DNA from 2 places in the Sphingomonas faeni genome. Region 2 is predicted to be linked to the other one. Evidence: riboswitches for the same ligand, from Rfam matches in the RefSeq annotation. Region 2 holds a riboswitch; the other holds the start of a gene.
What was found. A riboswitch is a leader RNA that binds a small molecule or an ion and turns the genes downstream of it on or off. The one in region 2 is predicted to bind cobalamin.
Positions count from the first base shown of each region.

Region 1: it holds a riboswitch for cobalamin, as region 2 does, so the genes downstream of both, QFZ54_RS06175 (DUF1636 domain-containing protein) here and cobW (cobalamin biosynthesis protein CobW) in region 2, are expected to answer to the same signal.

Region 1 covers NZ_JAUSZF010000001.1:1,327,616-1,334,788, reverse strand. The annotation lists gene QFZ54_RS06185 (NAD(P)/FAD-dependent oxidoreductase) at 1-1,507, opposite strand, end outside; gene cobO (cob(I)yrinic acid a,c-diamide adenosyltransferase) at 1,562-2,167, shown strand; cobalamin riboswitch at 2,374-2,569, shown strand; gene QFZ54_RS06175 (DUF1636 domain-containing protein) at 2,742-3,149, shown strand; gene cobT (nicotinate-nucleotide--dimethylbenzimidazole phosphoribosyltransferase) at 3,146-4,159, shown strand; gene QFZ54_RS06165 (histidine phosphatase family protein) at 4,156-4,725, shown strand; gene cobS (adenosylcobinamide-GDP ribazoletransferase) at 4,722-5,435, shown strand; gene QFZ54_RS06155 (cobyric acid synthase) at 5,400-6,869, opposite strand; gene cbiB (adenosylcobinamide-phosphate synthase CbiB) at 6,857-7,173, opposite strand, start outside.
Region 2 covers NZ_JAUSZF010000001.1:1,128,204-1,135,376, reverse strand. The annotation lists gene QFZ54_RS05310 (HoxN/HupN/NixA family nickel/cobalt transporter) at 47-1,096, shown strand; cobalamin riboswitch at 1,255-1,471, shown strand; gene cobW (cobalamin biosynthesis protein CobW) at 1,578-2,615, shown strand; gene cobN (cobaltochelatase subunit CobN) at 2,622-5,855, shown strand; gene QFZ54_RS05295 (cobalamin biosynthesis protein CobG) at 5,852-6,997, shown strand; gene QFZ54_RS05290 (precorrin-8X methylmutase) at 6,998-7,173, shown strand, end outside.

The DNA.
Region 1 (7,173 bases), 200 kb from region 2:
CGGTGTTGAGGCTCACGAAATCATCGCCCCGCGTGATCCTGACGGGCGACGAGGTCCGGGTCTCCACCCCCGTCAGCACCGCGTCAGGATGATCGTAGCCGGGAATTTCACGCCCAAACGCAGGCAATGCTTCCCGCAAAGCGGTGATCGCGAACTCCGGCAGGCATTCGGACAGGTCGGTCATGTGCACGCCTGGCTTGTACGACGGGATCACCGAGCCGGGCGCGGTCGACGCGCGCCCCGCGAGCAGATCGCCAATCCGTTGCGCGGGAGCCTTGTAGTTCGAGCCGCCCGCGACATAGGCGCGCGACTCCCAGTGGCGTTGCAGTTCGATTCCCGCCAGCGGGTGGCCGGGATAGTCGCGCTCGGGGTCGATGCCGATCACGATCCCCGAGTTCGCGTTGCGTTCGTTGCGCGAATATTGGCTCATGCCGTTGGTCGCGACGCGGCCCTCTTCGGAGGTTGCTGCGACGACGGTGCCGCCCGGGCACATGCAGAAGCTATAGACGGTACGCCCGTTTTTGCAGTGGTGCGACAGGCTGTACGCCGCCGCGCCGAGATCGGGGTGGCCCGCGCAGGGGCCGAAGCGGGCTTCGTCGATCCAGGATTGCGGATGTTCGATGCGGACGCCGATCGAGAAGGGCTTCGCCTCGACATGCACGCCCTTCGCGTGCAGCATCTCGAACGTGTCGCGCGCGCTATGGCCGACCGCGAAGACGACGTGGTTGGCTTCGAGATAGTCGCCGGTGCTCAGGTGGAGGCCGCGTAATTGCCGCGTGCCGGCCTCCTCGACGATGTCTAGGCCGTCGACGCGGGTCGAGAAGCGGTACTCGCCGCCGAGCGCCTCGATCGTCTTGCGCATGCTCTCGACCATCGTGACGAGGCGGAAGGTGCCGATATGCGGGTGCGCTTCGGTGAGGATTTCGGGCGGCGCGCCGGCTTTGACGAACTCGGTCAGGACCTTTCGACCCAAGTGGCGCGGGTCCTTGATCTGGCTCCAGAGCTTGCCGTCGGAGAAGGTGCCGGCGCCGCCCTCGCCGAACTGGACGTTGGATTCAGGGTTGAGGACGCTCTTGCGCCAGAGGCCCCAGGTGTCCTTGGTACGCTCGCGGACGACTTTGCCGCGGTCGAGGATGATCGGGCGGAAGCCCATCTGCGCTAGGATCAGGCCGGCGAAGAGGCCGCAGGGCCCTGCGCCGACGACGACTGGGCGGGGGCCGGTGTAGCTCGGACCGCCTTTGGTGACGAAGCGATAGCCGGTGTCCGGGGTACGCTGGACGTGGCGATCTTTCCGGAAGCGGGTGAGGACGGTGTCCTCGTTCTTCAGCGTGACGTCGACCGAATAGACGAGCTGGATGTCCATCTTGTCGCGTGCATCGTGCGCGCGCCTCGCGATCGTGTAGCGGATCAGGTCGCGCGGGGTGACGCGCAGGCGATCGCGGATCGCGGCGGGGAGCGCTTCGTCGGCGTGGTTGAGCGGGAGCTTGAGATCGGTGATGCGGAGCATGGGGGACGCTCTAGCGCCGCGCGCCGCGATCCGCCATCGGGTGCAGGAGAGGACATGATCATGCGGACCGACGACGAGCAGAATGCCAAGAGCGCTAAGCGCAAGGAGGTCCACGATAAGATCGTCGCGAGCAAGACGATCGAGAAGGGCTTGATCATCGTCCACACCGGCAAGGGCAAGGGCAAGTCGACCGCCGCGTTCGGCATGGCGGTGCGGATGATCGGGCATGGGCGGAAAGTCGGCGTGGTGCAGTTCGTCAAGGGCGCGATGGCGACCGGCGAGAAGGCGATCTTCGATGCGTTTCCGGACCTGTGCGAGTTCAAGCCGATGGGCGAGGGGTTCACCTGGGATACGCAGGACCGCGCGCGGGATATCGCGGTGGCGCGCGAGGGTTGGGACGAGGTGAAGCGAATGATCGCCGATTCGTCTTATGCGATGGTGGTCGCGGACGAGCTGAACATCGTGTTGCGGTATGAGTATCTGCCGGTCGACGAGGTGCTGGCGGTGCTGTCGGCCAAGCCCGAGATGACGCATGTCGTGGTGACGGGGCGGAACGCACCGGATGCGCTGATCGAGGCGGCGGATCTGGTAACCGAGATGACGCAGGTGAAGCATCCGTTCCGGTCGGGGGTGAAGGCTCAAGCGGGCGTGGAGTTCTAAGGCGATTTCACGCGAAGGTTCTGCCGGTCACGGCGCTAGCCAAAAATGCTACGTCATCCTGACGAAAGTCAGGACCCAGAGCCACGAAGGCTACCGCCCGTTACCCTGGGTCCTGACTTTCGTCAGGATGACGGCGGATTGGTGGAACTGCTGGAGCGAGCGCCCAACGGCGCGCCGCCATCTTGCGTCCCCCCAGCCCCGCGCCTATCGCTCGACTTGCGACAGGTTTTCCCGAGGCGGCAACGCGTAGGGAAATGAAAATGGGAACGGGAAACACCCGGCTGCCCCTGCAACTGTACGCGGCGAGCCATCGTGCCACATGCCATTGGGATACTCCCGAGAAGGCGGCTCGGACGGCGTTGACCCGCGAGCCAGGAGACCTGCCTGTCGCGGTCGTCTTTCGTCCGGCCAGGGTGCGCCGAACGGACGGGTAACACCCCGAGCGACGACATCGCTTCGCGTCGCGCGGAGGCCGGAGGCGTGCGCCTTTTGCCCCTCGCGCGGTGCGGGATCGACTGTCCGAAGGGGTAACTATGCCAGGTTCACATCAAGTTGCGATCGTCTTGGAACGGACATGCTGAAGTCGGTCGAGGACGGCGTCGCGGTGGTCGCGTGCAATACGTGTCGCCATTCCGCGGACGCGCGCGACGACGAGCAGGGCCAACGCGGCGGCGCGCGGCTGGTCAGCGCGTTAAAGGCAGTACAGGCGAGCGATCCCGCTTATGCCGACGTCACCGTGCAGGAGATGCCGTGCCTGTTCGCGTGCCAGGATTTCTGCACGATCCACCTGCGCGCACCCGCCAAGGTCGGCTATGTGCTCGGCCGGTTCGAGCCGACCGAGGATTCCGCGCGCGCGATCCTCGATTACGCGCGGCTCTACGGCGACAGCGCGTTCGGGCAGGTGCCGTTCAAGCAATGGCCGCAGGGTGTGAAGGGCCATTTCATCACGCGCACGCCGCCCGCTGGGTTCGTCGTCGAATGACCGCATTCGCAACGCCCGTCGCGTTTCTGGCGGCCTTGCGCGGCTTGCCGCAGGCGGACGCCGCGGCGCGATCCGCGGCGATCACCCGGGAGGGGGAACTGACCAAGCCGCCAGGCTCGCTCGGGCGGCTGGAGGATATCGCGGTCTTCATGGCCGGCTGGCAGGCTAACCCGCTGCCTCGGCTCGATCGCGGTAGTGCGGTCGTGTTTGCAGGCAATCACGGCATCGTCGCGCGCGGTGTGAGTGCGTTCCCGGCCTCGGTCACCGCGCAGATGGTCGCCAATTTCCAGCATGGCGGCGCGGCGATCAACGCGCTGTCGCGCGCGGCGGGCCTTGAGCTGAAGATCGTATCGCTCGATCTCGACCGGCCGACCGCAGACTTCACCGAAGCCCCGGCGATGTTGGAGGAGGAGTGCCTCGGCGCGATCAACGCTGGCGCGGCGGCTGTCGCGGATGCGCCCGATCTGCTCGTGCTCGGCGAGCTGGGGATCGGCAATTCGACTACCGCTGCGGCGCTATGTCTGGCGAGCTTGGGCGGGGCGGCGAGCGACTGGGTAGGGCCGGGTACCGGCGTCGATGGCGAGGGCATCGCACGGAAGATCGCCGTCGTCGAGGCTGGGGTCGCGCTGCACCGGGATGCACTGGGCACGCCGTTCGAGATCTTGCGGCGGCTCGGCGGACGCGAACTGGCGGCGATCGCGGGTGCGGTGGTCGCGGCACGGCAGGCGAGCGTGCCGGTGATGCTCGACGGCTTCATCTGCTGTTCGGCTGTGGCACCGTTGGCTGCTGCGTGCCCCGACATTCTCGCGCATTGCCTTGCCGGGCATGTCTCGGCCGAGCCGGGGCATCGTCTTTTGCTCAAGCGCATGGGGCTCGAGCCGTTGCTATCGCTCGGCATGCGGCTGGGTGAGGGCAGCGGAGCAGCTACCGCGACGTTGCTCGTCCGCGCGGCACTGGCGGTCCATGCGGAGATGGCGACGTTCGCCGAGGCGGGCGTTTCGGCGGCGTGAGCGCGTACATGCTGTACCTGATGCGGCATGGTGCGCCCGCGGTGGCGGGTCGGTTGCTTGGGCGAACCGACGACCCGGCAACCGAGGCAGGGATCGCCGCCTGCGTCGCACGCGCGAAGGGCATCGCGGTGGAACGAATCAGAGCATCCGATCTGATCCGCGCGCGTGCCTGTGCGGATGAGATCGGTGGGCCGCGCGGCGTTTCGGTCGAGGTCGATCCACGCTGGCGGGAACTCGACTTCGGCACCTGGGACGGTTTGGCCCCCGCTGCGATAGAGCCCGCCGAGTTGGCGGCGTTCTACGATGATCCCGATGCCTCACCACCGCCCGATGGCGAACGCTGGTCCGCGTTGCAGGACCGTGTGGCGCGCGCACTGGCAGAGATGCCACCGGTCTCGACATTGGTGGTGACGCATGGCGGCGCGATCCGGGCGGCGCTCGCGGAATTGTGCGGGTTCGATCGACGGCAGATCTGGGCGTTCGACCTGCCCTATGCCGCGCTCGTCTCGCTGCGCATATGGCCGCGCCCGAGTCGGACCGTGCAGATCGTCGGGCTGGCGGCATGAAACGGTTGATCGTCGCGTTCGGCTTTCTGACCCGCCTGCCGATGCCGCGCGTTGAGGTGACCTCGACTGATTTCGCCGCCGCCATTCGGTTCTACCCTGTCGTTGGTCTCGTGATCGGCCTGATCGTCGCGGCGGCCGGATGGGCGGGTGCGCTAGTCGATCCGTGGATGGGGGCCGGTGCTGCCCTGCTGACCTGGATCGCGGTGACGGGGGCGCTGCATCTCGATGGGCTTGCCGACCTCGCCGACGGGCTGGGCGCAGCGCATGGCGATCGGACGCGCCTGCTTGCTGTCATGGCCGATCCGCATATCGGGAGCTTCGGCGTCGTCGCGATCGTCTGCCAGATGCTCGCCAAGCTCGTGCTGCTGCATGCCGTAGGGGTGGGCTGGGGGCTGGCCCTTGTGCCGTTCGCGGCGAGGATGGGGCCGCTCGCATGGGCGAGACTGTTGCCGCCACTACGGCCCGGCGGGCTCGGCGCAGCGGTCGCCGGCGCGGTCCGCGCCCGCGATCTGCTGGGATGGGGCCTGTTGCTCGCGCTCGCGGCCGTCGCGGTGCCGGCGCTGATCGCTCTCCCGCTGCTCGTGCTCGGCGTCGCGGCATGGTTGCGGCGGACGCTGGGCGGCGTGACCGGCGACGCGCATGGCGCCGGGATCGAGATCCTCGAGACCGGTCTGCTAGTCGCGCTCGCGGTGGCCGGCGCGCTCGCTTAGCGCCAATAGCGCATCGAGATCGACATGCCGTTCGAGCGTCGCGGCGATCGCGTCGAGCGCAGCATCGATCGACGCGCCATGATCGGGCCCGCTGGCCGCGACGCCGAGCCGCGCAAGCCACGCCGCGCGTTGCTCCGCGAGCGCGAGCAGGCCGTGGACGTAGCTGCCCGACACCAGCCCGTCCGCACTCGTCGCGCCTTCGGGGCTGCCATCGGCGCGGTGGCCGATTGGGCGCGTGGTCGCGGGCCCAGTGGTTGCGCCCATGTGCATCTCATAGCCCTCGAACGCCGCGCCCTGCGCCCGGCCGCGCACCCTTTCCAGTGTCTTGCTGCCGGTGAGGAACGTGTCGATGTCGAGCAGTCCGAGCCCGTCGACACGCCCCGCCGGTCCCTCGATTCCGTCGGGGTCGGCGATGCTGCGACCGAGCATCTGGTAGCCCCCGCAAAGCCCGAGCACCGGCTTGCCGCGGCGGTGATGCGCACGGATATCGATGTCCCAGCCTTGCGCGCGGACAAAGGCGAGGTCGGGGATCGTCGCCTTCGATCCCGCGAGCACGATCATGTCGACGTCCGGGATCGGCGTCCCCGGCGGTACCATCACCAGCGCGACACCGGGCTCGAGCCGAAGCGGATCGAGGTCGTCGAAATTGGCGATCCGCGGCGTGATTGGGCAGGCGATCGTGACGCGGCGTTGTGCACTAGCGGAAGGGCGTTCGAGGATCACCGCGTCCTCGCTCGGCAACCTTACCGCGTCGGCCAGCCACGGCACGACGCCGTACCCCCGCCACCCGCTCCGCGCTTCGATCGCGCGATAGCCGTCGTTGAACAGCGCTGGGTCGCCGCGGAACTTGTTGACCAGGAACCCGTGGATCATCGCCGCGTCGGCCGGATCGATCACCGTGCGCGTGCCGACGATCGCGGCGATTACGCCGCCTCGGTCTATGTCGCCGACAAGTATAACGGGAACTTCGGCGGCGCGGGCGAAGCCCATGTTGGCGATGTCGCCGGCGCGCAGGTTGATTTCCGCCGGGCTGCCCGCGCCCTCGACGACGACGAGATCGCAGCCTGTCGATAGCCGTTCGAAGCTGTCGAGCACGTCGACCAGCAGCCCTTCGCGCCCCTCCCGCCAGCGCGCCGCGGCGAGCGTGCCGCGCACCTGGCCGCGTACGATCAACTGCGACGTGCGGTCCCCCTGCGGCTTGAGCAGCACCGGGTTCATGTCGACGCTAGGCTCCACGCGGCAGGCGATCGCCTGCGTCGCCTGCGCACGGCCGATCTCGCCTCCGTCGGCGGTAACCGCGGCGTTGTTCGACATGTTCTGAGGCTTGAACGGGCGGACCGACAGCCCGCGATTGGCGAAGGCGCGGCATAGTCCGGCGACGAGCACCGACTTGCCGACGTCCGAGCCGGTCCCCTGGAGCATCAGAGCGCCCATGCGATTCCTCCGGCAATGACGAGTAGCAGCACGCACGCCCGGCGATAGATGCCGAGCGCGGCGCGAAGATCCGATGCGGTGGCGTCCGCACGGCCGTCGCCGATATACGGCTTGGCGACACGCACCCCGTCATAGGCGATCGGGCCGGCAAGGCGCAGACCAAGCGCACCGGCCATTGCAGCCTCGGGCCAGCCGGCGTTGGGCGAGGCATGATTGCCAGCATCGCGCCGCATCGTCCGCCATCCGCCGAGCCCGGCGACGCAGAGCAACACACCGCTGAGCCGCGCGGGGATCAGGTTCGCGA
Region 2 (7,173 bases):
GTTCGCGGCAGGCCCCGGTCCTCGTCGGACGCTGCGGGGTTTGTGCATGACGACTTCAACATTCGAGAGATCGACGCGGGTTTCGACCCGCAAGCGCATCGGCTGGCTGTTCGCAGGGCTGGTCGCGGCAAATATCGCCGCCTGGGGCTGGGCATTCTCGCTGTTCCACGCGCAGCCCCTCATGCTCGGCACGACCTTGCTCGCCTGGGGATTGGGCCTGCGTCACGCAGTCGACGCCGACCACATCGCCGCGATCGACAACGTAACCCGCAAACTCATGCAGGAAGGCCAGCGCCCGATCGCCGTCGGCTTCTGGTTCGCGATCGGCCATTCGGGGATCGTGCTCATCGCTGCCGTCGCGATCGCACTCACCGCCAGCGCACTGTCGCAGTTCGAGGCGTTCAAGCAGGTCGGCGGCGTGGTCGCGACGATGATCTCCGCGCTGTTCCTCTTCACGATCGCCGCGATGAACCTCATCATCCTCCGCTCGGTCTGGCGCACCTTCGGCCACGTCCGCGGCGGCGGCACCTATGTCGAGGAGGATCTCGACCTGCTGCTCGGCAGTCGCGGCCTGCTCGCGCGGCTGTTTCGCCCGATGTTCCGGCTGGTGACCCGAAGCTGGCACATGGCCCCGCTCGGCTTCCTGTTCGGCCTCGGCTTCGACACCGCCACGGAGGTCGCGATCCTCGGCCTTTCCGCGAGCCAGGCCGCCGACGGTCTGTCGATCGGCACCGTGCTCGTCCTCCCCGTGCTGTTCGCGACCGGCATGGCGCTGGTCGACACGGCGGACGGCGTCGTCATGCTAGGCGCGTACGAATGGGCGTTCGTGAAGCCGATCCGCAAGCTCTATTACAACATCACCATCACGCTGATCTCCGCCATAGTCGCGATCGCGATCGGAGGTATCGAGACGCTCGCGCTGCTCGGCGCAAAGCTCGGCCTGACCGGCGGCATCTGGGATCTGGCAGCCGCACTCGGCGAGAACTTCAACGGCCTCGGCTTCGCGATCATCGGCCTGTTCGTGCTGTGCTGGGTCCTGAGCTTCGCCATCTACCGCTGGAAACGCTTCGACGAGATCGAGGTGGTGCACGGGTAATATTACCTTCGTCATCCCGGGCTCGACCCGGGACCCAGAGCCAAGCACCGAATCGTGCGTGGCTCTGGGTCCTGACTTTCGTCAGGATGACGGAGGTGGAGTGCATTGGCACGCCCCCGGAATTCCTCTAACCCCACCCCGGAGGCTCGGTTCCACCGAACCTCACAGATCGCGCCGGTGCCCGGAAGGGCTTGAATGGGAATGCGGTGCGGGAGGATGTCCTCCCAATGCCGCGGCTGTCCCTGCAACTGTAAGCGGTGAGCGAGATGCACACGCCCTTCGTTTCGGAGGGCAGCCACTGGGTGAAAACCTGGGAAGGCGTACGTCGAGCCTCGACCCGCGAGCCAGGAGACCTGCCAGCGCAATGGTCGCTCTTGCTACGATCCAGGGGATGGTCGCGGCACGGTACTCCGTCTGAGCGACGAACGCGTGCGGCCGAAAGGTCGCGCGTGCGTGTGCTTCAGACGTCGAGGAAATAATCATGTCCGATCTTTCAAAGGTCCCCGTCACCATCGTCACCGGCTTCCTCGGTGCCGGCAAGACGACGCTCATCAGCCACCTGATCCGCAACGCGAACGGCCGCCGCCTCGCGGTCGTGGTAAACGAATTCGGCACGCTCGGCATCGACGGCGACATCCTCAAGGGCTGCGCGATCCCCGATTGCCCCGCCGAAAACGTCGTCGAGCTGGCCAATGGCTGCATCTGCTGCACCGTCGCCGACGACTTTATCCCGACCGTCGAAACGCTGCTCGCACTCGACCCGCGCCCCGACCACATCCTGATCGAGACCTCCGGCCTAGCGCTGCCCAAGCCGCTGCTGAAGGCATTCGACTGGCCCGCGATCCGCTCGCGCATCACCGTCGACGGCGTCATCGCGCTGGCCGATGCAGAGGCGGTCGCCGCCGGTCGCTTCGCCCCCGACGTCGCCGCGCTCGACGCCCAGCGCGCCGCAGACCCCAGCGTCGACCACGAGACGCCGCTGTCGGAAGTGTTCGAGGACCAGCTCGCCTGCGCAGATCTCGTACTGCTGACCAAGGTCGACCTCGCCGGCCCCGAAGGCGTTGCCAAGGCGCGCGCCGTGATCGCCGCCGAGTCCGCACGGCCGCTCCCGGTCATCGACCTGACCGACGGTGTCATCGATCCCCGCGTAATCCTCGGCCTCAACGCCGCTGCCGAAGACGACATTGCCAGCCGCCCCTCGCACCACGACGGCGAGGACGACCACGAGCATGACGATTTCGACAGCGTCGTCGTCGAACTCGGCGAAATCGCCGACCCTGCCGACCTGACCGCGAAGATCGAGGCGCTCGCCCGCAGCGCCGACATCCTTCGCGTGAAGGGTTACGCGGCGGTCGCCGGCAAGCCGATGCGCCTGCTCGTCCAGGCCGTCGGCGCCCGCGTCCGCACGCAATACGATCGCCCGTGGCGCGCAGGCGAACCACGCCGCACGCAACTCGTGGTCATCGCCGAGCACGACCGCATCGACGAGGCCCGCATCAAGGCCGCGCTGGACGCCTGAGCCCCGATGCACGTCGTCTTCCGCGAGACCCACGGGCTGGAGGAAAGCGCGGTCCCGCAGGACCTGGCCCAATCCCCCGCAGATCTCGTCGTCCTGTCCTTCTCCGACGGTGACCTCGGCGCGTTCGCCGCGGGCTGGAGACGTGCGGATGCCGCCGGAAGCCGACTGCCGTCGCTCCGCCTCGCAAACCTGACCGCGCTCCAGCACCCGCTCTCAGTAGACACCTATGTCGAGCAAACGTTGGCCGGCGCGAAGGGCATCCTGATTCGGCTGATCGGGGGCCGCTCCTATTGGAGCTACGGCCTGCAACAGGTCGAAAACCTCGCACGCGAGAAGGGCATCGCGCTCGCTGTTCTCGCCGCGGACGGTCGCATCGACACGCGCCTCGACGCCGCTTCGACGATCCCGCTGTCGACGCTGCGCCGCCTGGCCCATCTCTGCGACACCGGCGGCGCGGTTGCGGCCCAAGCGGCGCTGGCCCAGTTCGCACTGGCCGCCGGCTGCTACGCAGGCCCGGTAACCGGCGTCCGAGCGATCGCCGACGTCGGCGGCTGGCAACCGCACGACGGCGTGACCTGCCCGGCCGCATTCGAGCTCAACGCGCACCGCCCCCGCGTGCTGGTCGTATTCTACCGCTCCTACTTGACCGCCGCAGACCTCCACCCGATTGAAGCGCTCCATGCCGAACTGACGGCGCGAGGCTTCGACGTCATCGGCCTCTTCGCGCCCTCCTTGAAAGCCCCAGACGCAGCCGGTTGGCTATCCCGCTGGGTCACGGCCCTGAAGCCCGCTGCGATCGTCAACGCCACCGCGTTCTCTGCACGCGGCGCGAGCGACACGACCCCACTCGACGGCGCCAACGTCCCCGTCTTCCAGATTGCGCTCGCCACCTCCGACCGCGCAGCCTGGGCCGGTGCCACCCGCGGCCTGTCGCCCGCCGACCTCGCCATGCACGTGGTCCTTCCCGAAGTGGACGGCCGCCTCTTCGCCGGCGTCGCCAGCTTCAAGGAAGCCGCGGCGAGGGACGGTGACCTCGAATACACCCGCCGCGAACACCGCGCCGACCCCGCGCGCATCACTGCGATCGCTGCGCGGATCGAAGCCTGGACGAACCTTGCCAGCAAACCCGTCGCCGACCACCGCATCGCGATCGTCCTCTCGACCTATCCAGGCAAGGCTTACCAGATGGCGCACGCCGTCGGCCTCGACGCGCTCGCCTCTACGCAAGCGATCCTCGCCGACCTGACCGAAGTCGGCTACGCGATCACGCCCGACGCAACCGATCTGGCCACCTCGCGCATCCACTGGCCGCTCGCCGAGTACCGCAAAGCCCTCGTGCACCTCCCCGAAGCTCTGCGAAAGGACCTTCGGGAAACGTGGGGCGATCCAACGGGAGACTTCGCTTTCACCGCGATCGACCGGGGCGGGGCGCTCGTCGCCCTCCAACCCGAACGCGGCCGAACCGAGCACCGTGCGGAAGAGTATCACGACCTCTCGCGCTGCCCTTGCCACGCCTATGTCGCCTTCTACCTCTGGCTTCACGCGCGTGGCACCGATGCGCTGGTCCATGTCGGCGCGCACGGCACGCTCGAATGGCTCCCCGGCAAGTCGGTCGCGCTGTTCGACGCCTGCTGGCCCGAAGCGCTCGTCGGCGCGATGCCCGTCATCTACCCGTTCATCGTCAACGACCCCGGCGAAGCGGCGCAAGCCAAACGCCGCATCGGCGCGGTCACGCTCGGCCACGTCCCGCCGCCGCTCGAACGCACCCGCACCGGCGCCGGTCTCGGCCGCCTCGAAGCGCTGCTCGACGAATTCTCCAACGCCGACGGCCTCGATCCCGCGCGCCGCGACCGCCTGCAACGCGACATCCGCGACGAAGCCACCGCCACCGGCCTCGCCGCCACGCTGGGCCTCGACGACGCGCAGTCCCAGTCGGAAGCGATCACCCGCATCGACACGTTCGTCTGTGACGTGAAGGAAAGCCAGTACGGCGACGGCCTCCATATCTACGGCCGCGGCGAGCACGGCGCCGCCGAACGCCTCGGTCTCCGGTCCGCGCTCCAAGGCAAACGCGTCGCATCAGGCCCCTCCGGCTCCCCGTGGCGAGGCCGCGCCGACGTCCTCCCGACCGGCCGCAACCTCTACACCACCGATCCGCGTGCAGTCCCCTCGCGCGCCGCCCATACCCAAGGCGTAAAGCTCGCCGACGAACTCGTCCGCCGTCATCTGCAGGATCACGGCGACTACCCCCGCAATCTCGTCGTCGATCTCTGGGCGTCTGCGACAATGCGGACCGCAGGCGAAGAGTTCGCGATGGCGCTCCACCTGCTCGGCGCGGAGCCAGTGTGGGACATGCAGTCGGACCGCGTGAGGGGCGTCGAGATCCTGCCGCTGGCGAACTTCGACCGCCCCCGCATCGACGTCACGCTTCGTGTCTCCGGCCTGTTCCGCGACGCCTTCCCAACGCTCTGCACGATGTTCGGCCAGACCGTCCGAGCGCTCGCTGCACGCGACGAACCGGCAGACTGGAATCCCTTCGTCGGCAAGCCCGTCAGCGCTCGCGTCTACGGCCCCGAACCCGGCCGCTACGGCCTTAGCATGGGCGACGCCGCCGAAACCTACACGCCAGCGGCGCGACTGGAAGCCGGCAAAGCGTGGCTGTCCGCCTCCAGCCACGCGCTCGACGACGGCAACGACACGTTCGACCCGACCGGCATCCGCGACCGCGTCGCTGCAGCTGATGCCTTCGTCCACGTCCAGGACCTGCCCGAAACCGACCTCCTTCTCGCCGCCGACTATGCCGCGCACGAAGCCGGCTTCGCCGCCGCGCAATCGGTCGCAGGAGGGAGCGCCACGCTCTACCACCTCGACGCACGGAACCCGGACCAGGCCAAGGCCCGCCCGCTCAAGGAAGAGATCGCCCGCGTCGTCCACGCCCGCGCCGCCAACCCAGCCTGGGTCGACGGCATGATGCGCCACGGCTTTCGCGGGGGAGCGGAGATCGCCGCCACGCTCGATCACCTCGGCGCCTTCACGCATCTCGCCAGCGCGGTCCGCCCAGAACTGATCGACCTCTATTACGACGCGACGCTAGGCCGCGACGACGTCCACGCCTTCCTCGCCGAAGCCAACCCGGGTGCGCTCGCAGCGATGCAGGCGCGGTTCGCCGCGCTCCACGCCGCAGACCTCTGGCCGACCCGTCGCAACTCGATCCTTGCAGCGCTGGACCTGCGGGCATGAACGCATTCGAGGTCAAAGGCTGGTGCCCCGACGCGTGGCGCCCGATGATGGCGGGCGACGGCCTGCTAGTGCGCGTCCGTCCCCCGCTCGGGCGGCTCACACGCGTCCAGGTGCTCGGCTTATGCGAAGCGGCAACGGCGTACGGCAACGGCCAGATCGACGCCACCACCCGCGGCAATCTCCAGATACGCGGCGTTCGCGAGGATAGCTGGCGTCCGCTGATCGAAGCATTGCTCGACCTCGGCCTGATCGACCCGGATCCGACCCGAGAGGCGCGCGCCAACCTCCTCGTTGCCCCCGAGTGGCGCGCCGGCGACGATACGCACCGCATCGCCGCGGCATTGCGCGCCCGCCTGCCGGAACTGCCCGATCTTCCCGGCAAATTCGGTTTCGCGATCGACGCCGGCGCCGCGCCGACGCTCAAGGACGCCCCCGCAGACTTTCGGATCGAACGCGCCGCCTCCGGCCATTTGGTCCTTCGCGCAGATGGCCGTGACCTCGGTACGCCGTTGGCGCCCGGCACCGAAGTCGATCATTTGATCGCGCTTGCCCACTGGTTCGTCGAGAGCGGCGGCACCGCCAGTGGCCGTATGGCGCGACACGCCGCGGCGCTTCCCTATTGGGCCGCTGCAACAGAAGCCTCCGCCGCATCCATCGACCGGGCCCAGCCCGGCCGGCACCTGCTCGGCACTGCCCTCGGCCTGCCATTCGGTCGCGTTGCAACGTCGGCGTTGCGCCGCCTCCTCGAAGCCGAACCCGCAATCGTAGCGATCCGCCCGACCCCGTGGCATATCGTGATCTGCGAGGCCGTCGCGCTGCTTACGGTCCAGCCTGACCCGGCCGACTTCATCACCGCTCCATCCGCACCGATCCTCCTCGTAGATGCCTGCGTCGGCGCGCCGTCGTGCCCGCAAGCCACGGTAGAAACCCGCAACCTAGCCCACCGTCTCGCTCCTCACGTCACCGGCCGCCTCCATGTCTCCGGATGCGCTAAGGGATGCGCCCGCGCGCGCGCCGCCGACGTGACGCTGACCGGTCGCTACGGTCGCTACGACCTCGCCTTCGACGCCCGTGCCGGTGCGCCACCCACCCGTGCAGGCCTCGATGCCGCGCAGATCCTCACCCATTTCGGAGCCGCCTGAATGCCGTACGCCTATGAAACCGACGGCGCGGCGATCTACCGCCAGTCCTTCGCGATGATCCGTGCCGAAGCCGATCTCGCCCGCTTCTCGCCCGAGGAAGAGCCCGTCGCCGTCCGCATGATCCACGCCGCCGGGCTCGTCGGCCTAGCCCAGCACATCCGCTTCACGCGCACTTT